3 linked regions of the Myxococcus hansupus genome follow. The main gene of each other region encodes a partner of the protein of the gene in region 3 in a complex. Links are inferred from orthologs where the notes say so. Each region holds a gene or a part of one and is shown on either strand. Other genes may lie near its edges. The genes, in order: A176_RS20750, A176_RS20710 and A176_RS28530.

Region 1 (3,108 bases), 1.9 Mb from region 3 along the record:
CGGGCCGGGAATCCTGGCGAGGCGCTTACGGGCCTCGCAGGGAATCTGGATTCACTTGATGAACTTGGTCACCTGGATGGGGCCCTGCTGCGTCACCACCGTCTGGTGGCCGTGGGCGCCCGCGGGGAGCGCCTTGCCGTGGCCGTGGTCCCCGTGCCCGTGGTCGCCGTGGGGCAGCTTCAGCTCCACCAGGCCCTCGCCGATGCGCGTGTGCGCTTCCTTGTGGACGTGGTGCGGCTGCTCGGAGCCCTCGCGCTTGTTCCACGGGTCCGACGGGTGCGACACCGGCGCGCCCTTGAGCAGCTTCGGGATGTCGTAGACGAAGTTCTGCCGCGTGTACTCGGGCGGGGTGTGCGTGTACGTGTCCATGCGGATGGCGTCCTTGGGGCACGCATCCACGCAGAGGCCGCACACGATGCAGCGCAGCTCGTCGATGACGAACTGGGTGGGGTACTTCTCGATGACGCGGTCCTCCGCGTCGCCGCCCTCTTCGCCGTACTCGCCCGCCTCGATGTAGATGCACTGCGCCGGGCAGATGGTGGCGCACATGTAGCAAGCCACGCAGCGCGGCTTGCCATCCTCGCGCGGAACCAGCCGGTGCAGGCCGCGGTAGCCCTCGGGGTAGATGGGCTTCTCGTCGGGGTACGCCACCGTCGTCATCAGGCTGGTGCCGGTGCGGTCCACCACCTGCGTGTTGGTGTCACGCGTGCCGAAGAGATTGCGGAAGAAGTGCTTCGCGGTGATGCCCAACCCGCGGAGGAGGTTGGGCACATAGGCGCGCTCGCGGATGTCGGTGCGAGGGTCCTTGCTAACCTTGTAGGCCATGTGGGTTCTCGATTCCCGGATGCAGGGGCCGAAAGCTGCGGCCTAGTGGGTGGAGGCCGGGGCCGCGCCGTGGGCGTGCGCCGGGAGGTCATGGGCGCCGTGCCCACCGTGTCCATGGTCGTGGCCATGACCGTGCGCGCCGTGCGCACCGCCATGGGCATCGCCGCCTTCTGGGACCTTCGTTGTCGTGGTCAACACCACGAGCAACCCAATCTCCACCATGCCCAGCACCGCCAGCGCCCGCAGGGACGGATCCCAGAGGACCAGCGCGCCGGTCGCGAACACGTTCACCAGGCCGATGGGCAGGAGAATCTTCCAGCCCAGGGACTGAATCTGGTCGTAGCGGAAGCGGGGGAACGTCCAGCGGATGAGCAACTGCACCCAGATGAGGAACAGCACCTTCAGCCAGAACACCGTGCCCAGGATGGTGCCCAGCAGCCAGCCGTGCTCCTGCATGACGGGCAGGTTGGCCAGCCACTCGTTGCCGAAGGGCAGGTGGTAGCCGCCGAAGAAGAGCGCCGTCGTCACGCCGGCGAGCACCACGACCTCCACGAACTCGGAGATCATGAAGAGGCCGAACTTCATGCCGGAGTACTCGACGAAGTAGCCGATGATTTCGGACTCGCCTTCGGGCAGGTCGAACGGGGCGCGCTTGGTCTCCGCGAAGGACGCGGCGAAGAAGAGCAGGAAGCCCAGCGGCTGGATGATGATGCCCCAGGCCGGCAGGCCCAGGTCGAACGCGCCGTCGGTGCGCCACAGGTACTGCGCCTGTCCGGTGCCGCCGCCCATCGCGTGGCCGATGTCACCGATGATGGCCGGGAACTGCACCGACGAGAAAATCAGGAACAGGCCGACCAGCGACAGGCCGAGCGCGACCTCGTAGGAGATCATCTGCGAGGTGGCGCGCACGCCGCCCAGCAGCGCGAACTTGTTGTTGGACGCCCAGCCGGCCAGCGCGGTGCCGTAGACGGCCAGCGAGGCGATGGCGAGCACGTAGAGGATGCCGAAGTCCGGCGTGGCCACCACCATGTCCACCCGGTGACCGAACACCGTCACCGACGGGCCCGCGGGCACCACGGCGAACAGCGCGAAGGTCGGCGCGAAGGCGAGGATGGGGCCCAGGTTGAACATGAACCGGTTGGCCGTCGCCGGAATCAGGTCCTCCTTGGTCAGCATCTTCAGCACGTCCGTGAGGATGTGCGGGAGGCCGCCCAGGGAACGGTTCTTCAGGCCGGGCAGGGCGATGCGCGCGCGGTTGGGACCCATGCGGTCCTGGATGAACGCGCTCCACTTGCGCTCCGCCATGGTCAGCAGCGTCGCGATGACCATCACGAAGACGAGCACGAGGAACAGCACGTTGGTCAACCGGCTCGCGCCCGTGAACCAGTGTTCCTCCACCAGCCCACCCACGAGGTAGGCCGACGCCATGCCACCCGCCATCAGGAAGACGATGGTGAACATGGCGACGAGAATCGTCAGTACGCGGCTCATGACTAGATACCCCTCACCCGAGGCGTGCCGAACTCACGGTACCCGGCGGGGCGACCGTCGGCACCTGCCGGCAGCGGATTGATGCCCGGCTTCTCCCGGTCCGCCGGAGACGCCTTTTCCCAATTGAACTCGGCGAACTCGGCGACCTTGCCCGCCAGCTCGCGCCACACGTCGCGCGCGTGGCTCCAAGCGGGGGACTCACCGCCCAGCTCGCGCGTCAGCTCCGCCACCCACTTCCAGCCGGGGAGCACGTCGCCCTTGGGCGGGTACGCCTTGCGGAAGCGCTGGATGATGCCGTCCTGCTGCACGAAGGAGCCCTCGTCCTCGACGGGGACGGCGGCCGGCAGCAGCACCGTGGCCTGCGCGGTGATGGGGGACTCGCTGAAGGCCTGCGCGACGAACACGTCGAGCTGACCTGTGGCCTGCGCGAAGGACTCCACGTTGCCCGGCACCTCGGTGCCAATGGCGTAGAGCCCCTTCACGGTGCCCGCCTTCAGCGCGGTGCTCAGCGCGTCGAAGGTCTCCAGCTTGAGGCCCAGGCCCTTGGCGATGAGCTCCAGGCCCTTGCGGTTGGGGTTCTTGTCCGCCGTCATCAGGAAGTGGTCGGCGGCGCCCGACGGACGGCCTCCCACGTAGACGGTGGACACGCCCAGCGTGACCTTGGCGAAGCTCAGGCCCGCCAGCAGGTCCTCGTTGGAGGCCAGGGGCGAGGCCAGCACCGCCAACTGCTTGCCACCCGTGAGCGGGCGCAGCGCCTTGGCGGCGGCCTGCACGGCCTCCTTGCGGCTGGTG
Region 2 (2,980 bases), 1.9 Mb from region 3 along the record:
ATGGCGTGGTGGAGATGGGTCCCGCGGCGCACGCGGGCATCCTCCAGGAGAAGGACGTGGGCGCCTTCGATGGCGCGCGGTGGTGGGTGGACCGGCCACAGGCGGACGGGCGCGTGCTGCGCGCCTGCTCGGGCGACTGTGAAGGGCCGGACGCCATCGCGCTGGAGGCGTGGTTCGACGGCGTGCAGGGCCGCACGGCCCCGGGACGCTGGCGTAAGGTGGCCGGCCATGACTCCGGAAACCCCCAGCCTTCAGGAACGCTACGCTCCCCAGAACAGTTGCTTCGGCTGCGGCCCGGCCAACGCACAGGGCCTGCGCATCCGCAGCCGCGTGGAGGGTGACGCCGTCGTCGCGGACTGGACGCCGCAGGCGCACCACCACGCGTTCGACGGGGTCCTCAGCGGCGGAATCGTGGGCACGCTGCTGGACTGTCACTGCAACTGGACGGCGGCGTACCACCTGATGCGCGCGCAAGGCGCGGACGCGCCGCCCTGCACCGTCACCGCCGAGTACGCGATTACGCTGAAGCGCCCCACGCCCATGGCCGGGCCGCTGCAGCTCTCCGCGAAGCCGGTGGAGATTCAGGGGGACCGCGCCGTCATCGAAGGCACGCTCACCGCGGGCGGGAAGGTGACGGCCATCTGCCGGGGCACCTTCGTCGCCGTGAAGCCGGGCCACCCCGCGTATCACCGCTGGTAGCCGCCAGAAACACCGGGGCCCCGGCGCTTCCGCTCGGGTGAGCGGGAGCGGGCGGGGCCCGAGTGGTACCGCGCGTGGGGCGCGTTACTTGTTCATGGACAGCAGCAGGTCATGCCGCGCGGCCGTGGGGTTCGGCTGCTCGCGGTCCGCGATGCGGTGGACCTGGTTGCCAATCTTGTCCTGCAGCAGCATCAGGCCGTCGAGCACCTGCTCCGGGCGCGGCGGGCAGCCGGGGATGTACACGTCCACCGGGATGATGCGGTCGATGCCCTGGAGCACCGCGTAGTTGTCGTAGAAGCCGCCCGAGGACGCGCACACGCCGAAGGACACGACCCACTTGGGCTCGGCCATCTGCTCGTAGACGCGCTTGAGGATGGGGGCCTGCTTCAGGTTGATGGTGCCCACCACCATCAGCAGATCCGCCTGACGGGGCGAGAACCGGGGGAACTCGGCGCCGAAGCGGGAGATGTCGTGCCGGCTGGCGGCCACGGACATGTACTCCATGCCGCAGCAGGCCGTGGCGTACGGGTAGGTGAAGAGCGAGTACTTGCGCGCCCAACCGAGGCCCTTGGAGACGATGGACTGGAGCCAGCCCATGGACTCTTCGCGGCGCGTCGTAACGATGTTTCCGAGGTCAGCGTCAGCCATGATGTCTCAGCTCTCCCAGTCCAGGGCGCCCTTCTTCCAGATATAGATAAGGCCGACCACCAGCGTCACAGCGAAAACGAGCATCTCCACGTACCCGAACCAGCCGAGCGCCTGGAAGTTCACCGCCCAGGGGTACAGGAACACCGCTTCCACGTCGAACACGATGAACAGCAGCGCCACGACGTAGAACTTCACCGCGAAGCGCTGCCGCGCCGGGCCGCTCGACTCGGAGCCGGCCTCGAAGGCGGTGGCCTTGATGGCGCTCGGACGGCGGGGACCCAGCCGCGTGGTGATCTGGGGAATCAGCATCGCCATGCCACCCGCCAGCAGCAGGACCACGGCCAGCGGCAGGTAGGGCGTGAGGGGAGTCGGAGTCATCGCGCGCGGAACCTAATTTCACCGCGCTCACCATGTCAAAGGGAAAGTCCAGGGGGCGTCGCGCCAACCCCTTAGAATAACGGCGAAAAGCGGTGTTCATGCTGGCTTGAAGCCGCCCTGGCGTGGATCAGCGGCCCGCCCGCCCTGGCGCCGGCCGGCCGGTTTGACGCTCCGCGAAGGGACGCCTACCGTCCGAGTACGCCGGTCATCCAACCGGCGTGAAACTTTCTCACCGGGGAGACGACTACGCATGTGGGGCCGGCTCGGCTTGCGGACGCAGGTGGCCATCGCGGTGGTCGTGCCCTGCCTGGCGGTGGTGGGCTTCTGCATCGCGTACTTCCCCATGCACCAGCGGGAAGTCACCATGGAGCTGCTCCAGAAGCGGGTGCGGGTGGTGGGGCGGCTCATGTCCCAGCACCCCGCGCTGCTGACGGCGGACGGCTCGCCGGAGTCCATGTCCCGGGTGAAGGACGTGCTGTCGCTGCTGGAGGCCCCCGAGTCGGTGAGTGAGCGCGGCGGCTTCACGCTGCGCTACCAGGGGCTGCTGGGGGCGGATGGCACGGTGCTGCACGCGCGCGGCCTCATCCCCGCGTCGGCCCGTTCGCTGGGCGGGGTGGGGATGGAGGGCTGCGTGACGGCCAGCCAGCGCGACGAGGTGTCAGTGCGCTGTGCCAGCGCGGAGCGCGTCTACGTGGCGGGCTTCAGCGTGCAAGAGGCGCTGACGTCGGTGGACGACATGCGGGGCGCCGTGGTGGCGGGGCTCGCGGGCGCGCTGATGTTGGGTCTGGCGCTGTCGCTCTTCATCAGCCGCGCCATCGCCGAGCCCGTGGCCCGGGTGACGGAGGTGGTGCGGGACGTGGCCCGGGGCGACATGTCCCGCGGCGAGTTGGATGTGCCGGCCACCGGTGAAGTGCGGCTCATGGCGCAGTCCTTCAACAAGATGCTGGGCACCCTGCGCGGCTCGGTGATGGAGATGGTGTCTCGGACGGAGCAGTTGTCCGGGGCCTCGCGCGGCCTGCTGGGCGCGTCCGCGGACCAGGAGCACGTCATCAGTCAGCAGGCGGCGTACGCGCAGCAGATCGCCGCCACGTTCGAGGAGCTGAGCCGCACCGCCGAGCAGATTTCCAGCTCCACCGAGGTGGTGGAGTCGAGCGCGCGCCGCACGCACGAAGCGGTGGCCGAGGCCATGGCGGTGGTGGCCCAGGTGGTCGCCGGCATCAACGACATCCGCACCGAGTCCAAGGGCGTGGCGGAC
Region 3 (3,149 bases):
ATCCTCGCCAAGTTGAGCTGAACCTCCCCCACCCTTCTTAGGCTTAGGACGTCATCGACATGGCCTCTACGGCAAAGACGATCGAACCGATCATCTCGGCGGCCTGGGGTAAGCCTCAGTCCTGGACCCTGGACAGCTATCGCAAGCGGGGGGGCTACGAGGCGCTGAAGAAGACGCTCCAGATGGAGCCCGCCGCCATCATCGACGAGGTGAAGAAGTCGAACCTCCGCGGTCGCGGCGGCGCCGGCTTCCCCACGGGCCTCAAGTGGAGCTTCGTCCCCAAGGACAGCCCCAAGCCCAAGTACCTGGCGGTCAACGGCGACGAGTCCGAGCCGGGCACCTTCAAGGACCGCTACATCCTCGAAGACGACCCGCACATGATGCTGGAAGGCATCGCCATCGCGGCCTACGCGCTGGGCGTGCATACCTGCTACGTGTACCTGCGCGGTGAGTTCAAGTTCCCGGCGGAGCGCACGCAGGCGGCCATCGACGAGGCCTACAAGGCCGGCATCTTCGGCAAGACGGTCCTGGGCAAGGACTTCGAGCTGAACTGCTACCTGGTGCGCGGCGCGGGCGCCTACATCTGCGGCGAGGAGACGGCGCTGCTGGAGAGCCTGGAAGGCAAGAAGGGCTGGCCCCGCCTCAAGCCCCCCTTCCCCGCGGTGGTGGGCCTCTTCGGCTGCCCCACGGTGGTGAACAACGTGGAGACGCTGGCCAGCGTGCCCGCCGTGTTCCAGCAGGGCGCGGACGCCTACGCCAAGCTGGGCACCGACAAGTCGGGCGGCACGCGGCTCGTGTGCCTCTCCGGCACGGTGAACCGGCCGGGCGTCTACGAGGTGTCGATGTTCACGACCCTCGCCGAGCTCATCTACGACGACAAGTACGGCCGGGGCATGCCCGCGGGCCGCAAGGTCAAGGCCGTGATTCCGGGCGGCTCCTCGGCGCCGGTGCTCGGCGTGGACGAGCTGGACGTGGCCATGGAGTTCGAGGCCCTCAAGGTCAAGCAGACCATGGCCGGCTCCGGCGGCGTCATCGTCATGGACGACGCCACCTGCATGGTGCGCAGCCTGTGGCGCGTGGCCCGCTTCTACGCGGAAGAGTCCTGCGGCCAGTGCACGCCGTGCCGCGAGGGCACGCCCTGGCAGACGCGCCTGCTGCGCAAGATCGAGGAAGGCCGCGGCGAGCCGGGCGACATCGACATGCTGTCCAACGTCGCGTCGTCCATCGCCCCGTACCCGCCCATCGGTCTGGGCAACACCATCTGCGCGCTCGGCGACGCGGCGGCGCTGCCCACGCACTCGTTCCTCATGCGGTTCCGGGACGAGTTCGAGGCCCACATCCGTGAGCACCGCTGCCCGTTCGGCGACAAGCCCTGGGGTTCGTTCGGAGACTGGTCTTGAACATCGAGCTCGTTCTTTTCGGAGCGTTCGCGCTCCTGACGCTGCTGTCGGCCGGAACGGTCATCTTCGCGCGCAGCCCGATCAACTCGGCCATGGCGCTGGTGTCCACGTTCTTCTTCCTGGCCGGCATCTACGTGCTGCTCTGGGCGCACACCATCGCGGTGATGCAGGTGCTCGTTTACGCGGGCGCCATCATGGTGCTCTTCCTGTTCGTCATCATGCTGCTCAACCTGGGTGAGTCGCCGACGCGCGGCAAGCCCACGCTGGCGCGCATCGCGGGCGGCGCGGCCACGGTGGGGCTGTTCGCCGTGCTGGCCATCATCCTGCTGAAGATTCCGGCCGAGCCGGCGACGCTGAGCCTGGAGGCCCAGGCGAGCTTCGGCACCATCGCCACCATGGGTGAGGTCATCTTCACCCGCTGGCTGCTCCCCTTCGAAGCCGTGAGCTTGCTGCTGCTGGTGGCCATGGTGGGCGCCGTCGTCGTGGCCAAGTCGCGAATCTGATCGCCCATTCCGGACAACTTTTCTGTGCTAGATGGCGGCGCAGGCAGCCGCTCGCGAGGCCCCGAACAGGCCCATGGTTCCCATCACCTACTACCTCCTGCTTGCCGCCGCCCTGTTCTGCATGGGCATGTTCGGCGTGCTCGTCCGCCGCAACGCGCTGGTCATCTTCATGTGCGTGGAGCTGATGCTCAACGCGGCGAACCTCACGTTCGTGGCCTTCGCGCGCATGCGTGGTGACGACCTCGGCCACGTGTCCGCCTTCTTCGTCATCGCGGTGGCGGCGGCGGAAGCCGCCATCGGTCTGGCCATCGTCATCGCCGTCTTCCGGAGCCGGGGCAGCGTCCTGGTGGAAGACATCCGGACGATGAAGCACTGAGCCCCCAGGAGCCACTGTCATGACTCTCGTCGAATTCTTCCGGGCGGCCCCCGTGGCGCCAGACATCCTGGCCCCCTCCCTCTGGCTCATCATCGCCCTGCCCCTGCTCGGCGCGTTCATCTGCGGCGTGTTCGGCAAGATGCTGGGCCGGGCGAACGTGCAGCTCATCGCGTGCGCGACGGTGGCCGGCGCCTTCGTCCTGAGCGTGTTGGCCTTCTGGGCCACCAGCTCCTACAACCCCGAAACGGGCCGGTTGGCGGCCGTGTACCCCAACCCGTTCGGCCTCGAGCGGGACTTCGTGCGGTACGCGCTCGCGTACGACTACGGCACCTGGTTCTCGGTGGGCGACTTCCGGGTGAACTTCGGACTGATGGTGGACCATCTGTCCGGCATCCTGCTGCTCATCATCACCGGCGTCGGCTTCCTCATCCACCTGTACTCCACCAGCTACATGGAGCACGACGCGGCGTACTGGCGGTTCTTCGCGTACCTGAACCTCTTCGTCGCGGCGATGCTGACGCTGGTGCTGGCCGACAACCTGGTCCTGCTCTTCGTGGGCTGGGAGGGCGTCGGCATGGCGAGCTACCTGCTCATCGGCTTCTGGTACGACGACCCGGCCAAGGCCTGGGCCGGTCGCAAGGCCTTCGTCACCAACCGCATCGGTGACTTCGCGTTCCTCATCGCCACCTTCCTGCTCGTCCTGCTGGTCTCCGCCTTCACGCAGCAGTCGAACGCGGCGGACTTCAACAACGCCGGCACGACGTCGCAGCACTACAAGGCCGCGCTGGCGCAGAAGGGCCCCGTGACGTTCAAGGGCCTGGAGAAGATGGCGGAGGGCCTGCTGGACACCGCCGCGGACCAGGTCGACCT

What was found.
Region 1: the proteins of A176_RS28530 (region 3) and A176_RS20750 are in contact, whole or in part, in a cryo-EM structure (PDB 7NYH), measured with the Escherichia coli proteins. The link is inferred for Myxococcus hansupus from one-to-one orthologs.
Region 2: the proteins of A176_RS28530 (region 3) and A176_RS20710 are in contact, whole or in part, in a cryo-EM structure (PDB 7NYH), measured with the Escherichia coli proteins. The link is inferred for Myxococcus hansupus from one-to-one orthologs.

Annotation. Positions count from the first base shown.
Region 1 is NZ_CP012109.1:5,387,991-5,391,098, reverse strand. What follows is about bases 93-3,050. They hold A176_RS20750 (complex I subunit 1/NuoH family protein), read right to left. Parts: upstream 2,317-3,050; coding sequence 868-2,316; downstream 93-867. Other genes in these bases: A176_RS20745 (NADH-quinone oxidoreductase subunit G), read right to left, coding at 2,319-3,050; A176_RS20755 (NuoI/complex I 23 kDa subunit family protein), read right to left, coding at 93-825. In the rest of the region: more of A176_RS20755, read right to left, coding at 52-92; more of A176_RS20745, read right to left, coding at 3,051-3,108. UniProt on the Escherichia coli protein: NDH-1 shuttles electrons from NADH, via FMN and iron-sulfur (Fe-S) centers, to quinones in the respiratory chain. The immediate electron acceptor for the enzyme in this species is believed to be ubiquinone.
Region 2 is NZ_CP012109.1:5,378,762-5,381,741, reverse strand. What follows is about bases 40-2,869. They hold A176_RS20710 (NADH-quinone oxidoreductase subunit A), read right to left. Parts: upstream 1,726-2,869; coding sequence 1,354-1,725; downstream 40-1,353. Other genes in these bases: A176_RS20705 (methyl-accepting chemotaxis protein), read left to right, coding at 1,976-2,869; A176_RS20715 (NADH-quinone oxidoreductase subunit B), read right to left, coding at 784-1,347; A176_RS20720 (PaaI family thioesterase), read left to right, coding at 331-699; A176_RS20725 (sulfatase-like hydrolase/transferase), read left to right, coding at 40-341. In the rest of the region: more of A176_RS20725, read left to right, coding at 1-39; more of A176_RS20705, read left to right, coding at 2,870-2,980. UniProt on the Escherichia coli protein: NDH-1 shuttles electrons from NADH, via FMN and iron-sulfur (Fe-S) centers, to quinones in the respiratory chain. The immediate electron acceptor for the enzyme in this species is believed to be ubiquinone.
Region 3 is NZ_CP012109.1:7,297,584-7,300,732, forward strand. The notes cover bases 151-3,149. They hold A176_RS28530 (NADH-quinone oxidoreductase subunit J family protein), read left to right. Parts: upstream 151-1,396; coding sequence 1,397-1,903; downstream 1,904-3,149. Other genes in these bases: nuoF (NADH-quinone oxidoreductase subunit NuoF), read left to right, coding at 151-1,400; nuoK (NADH-quinone oxidoreductase subunit NuoK), read left to right, coding at 1,977-2,279; nuoL (NADH-quinone oxidoreductase subunit L), read left to right, coding at 2,299-3,149. In the rest of the region: A176_RS28520 (NADH-quinone oxidoreductase subunit NuoE family protein), read left to right, coding at 1-21; more of nuoF, read left to right, coding at 60-150. UniProt on the Escherichia coli protein: NDH-1 shuttles electrons from NADH, via FMN and iron-sulfur (Fe-S) centers, to quinones in the respiratory chain. The immediate electron acceptor for the enzyme in this species is believed to be ubiquinone.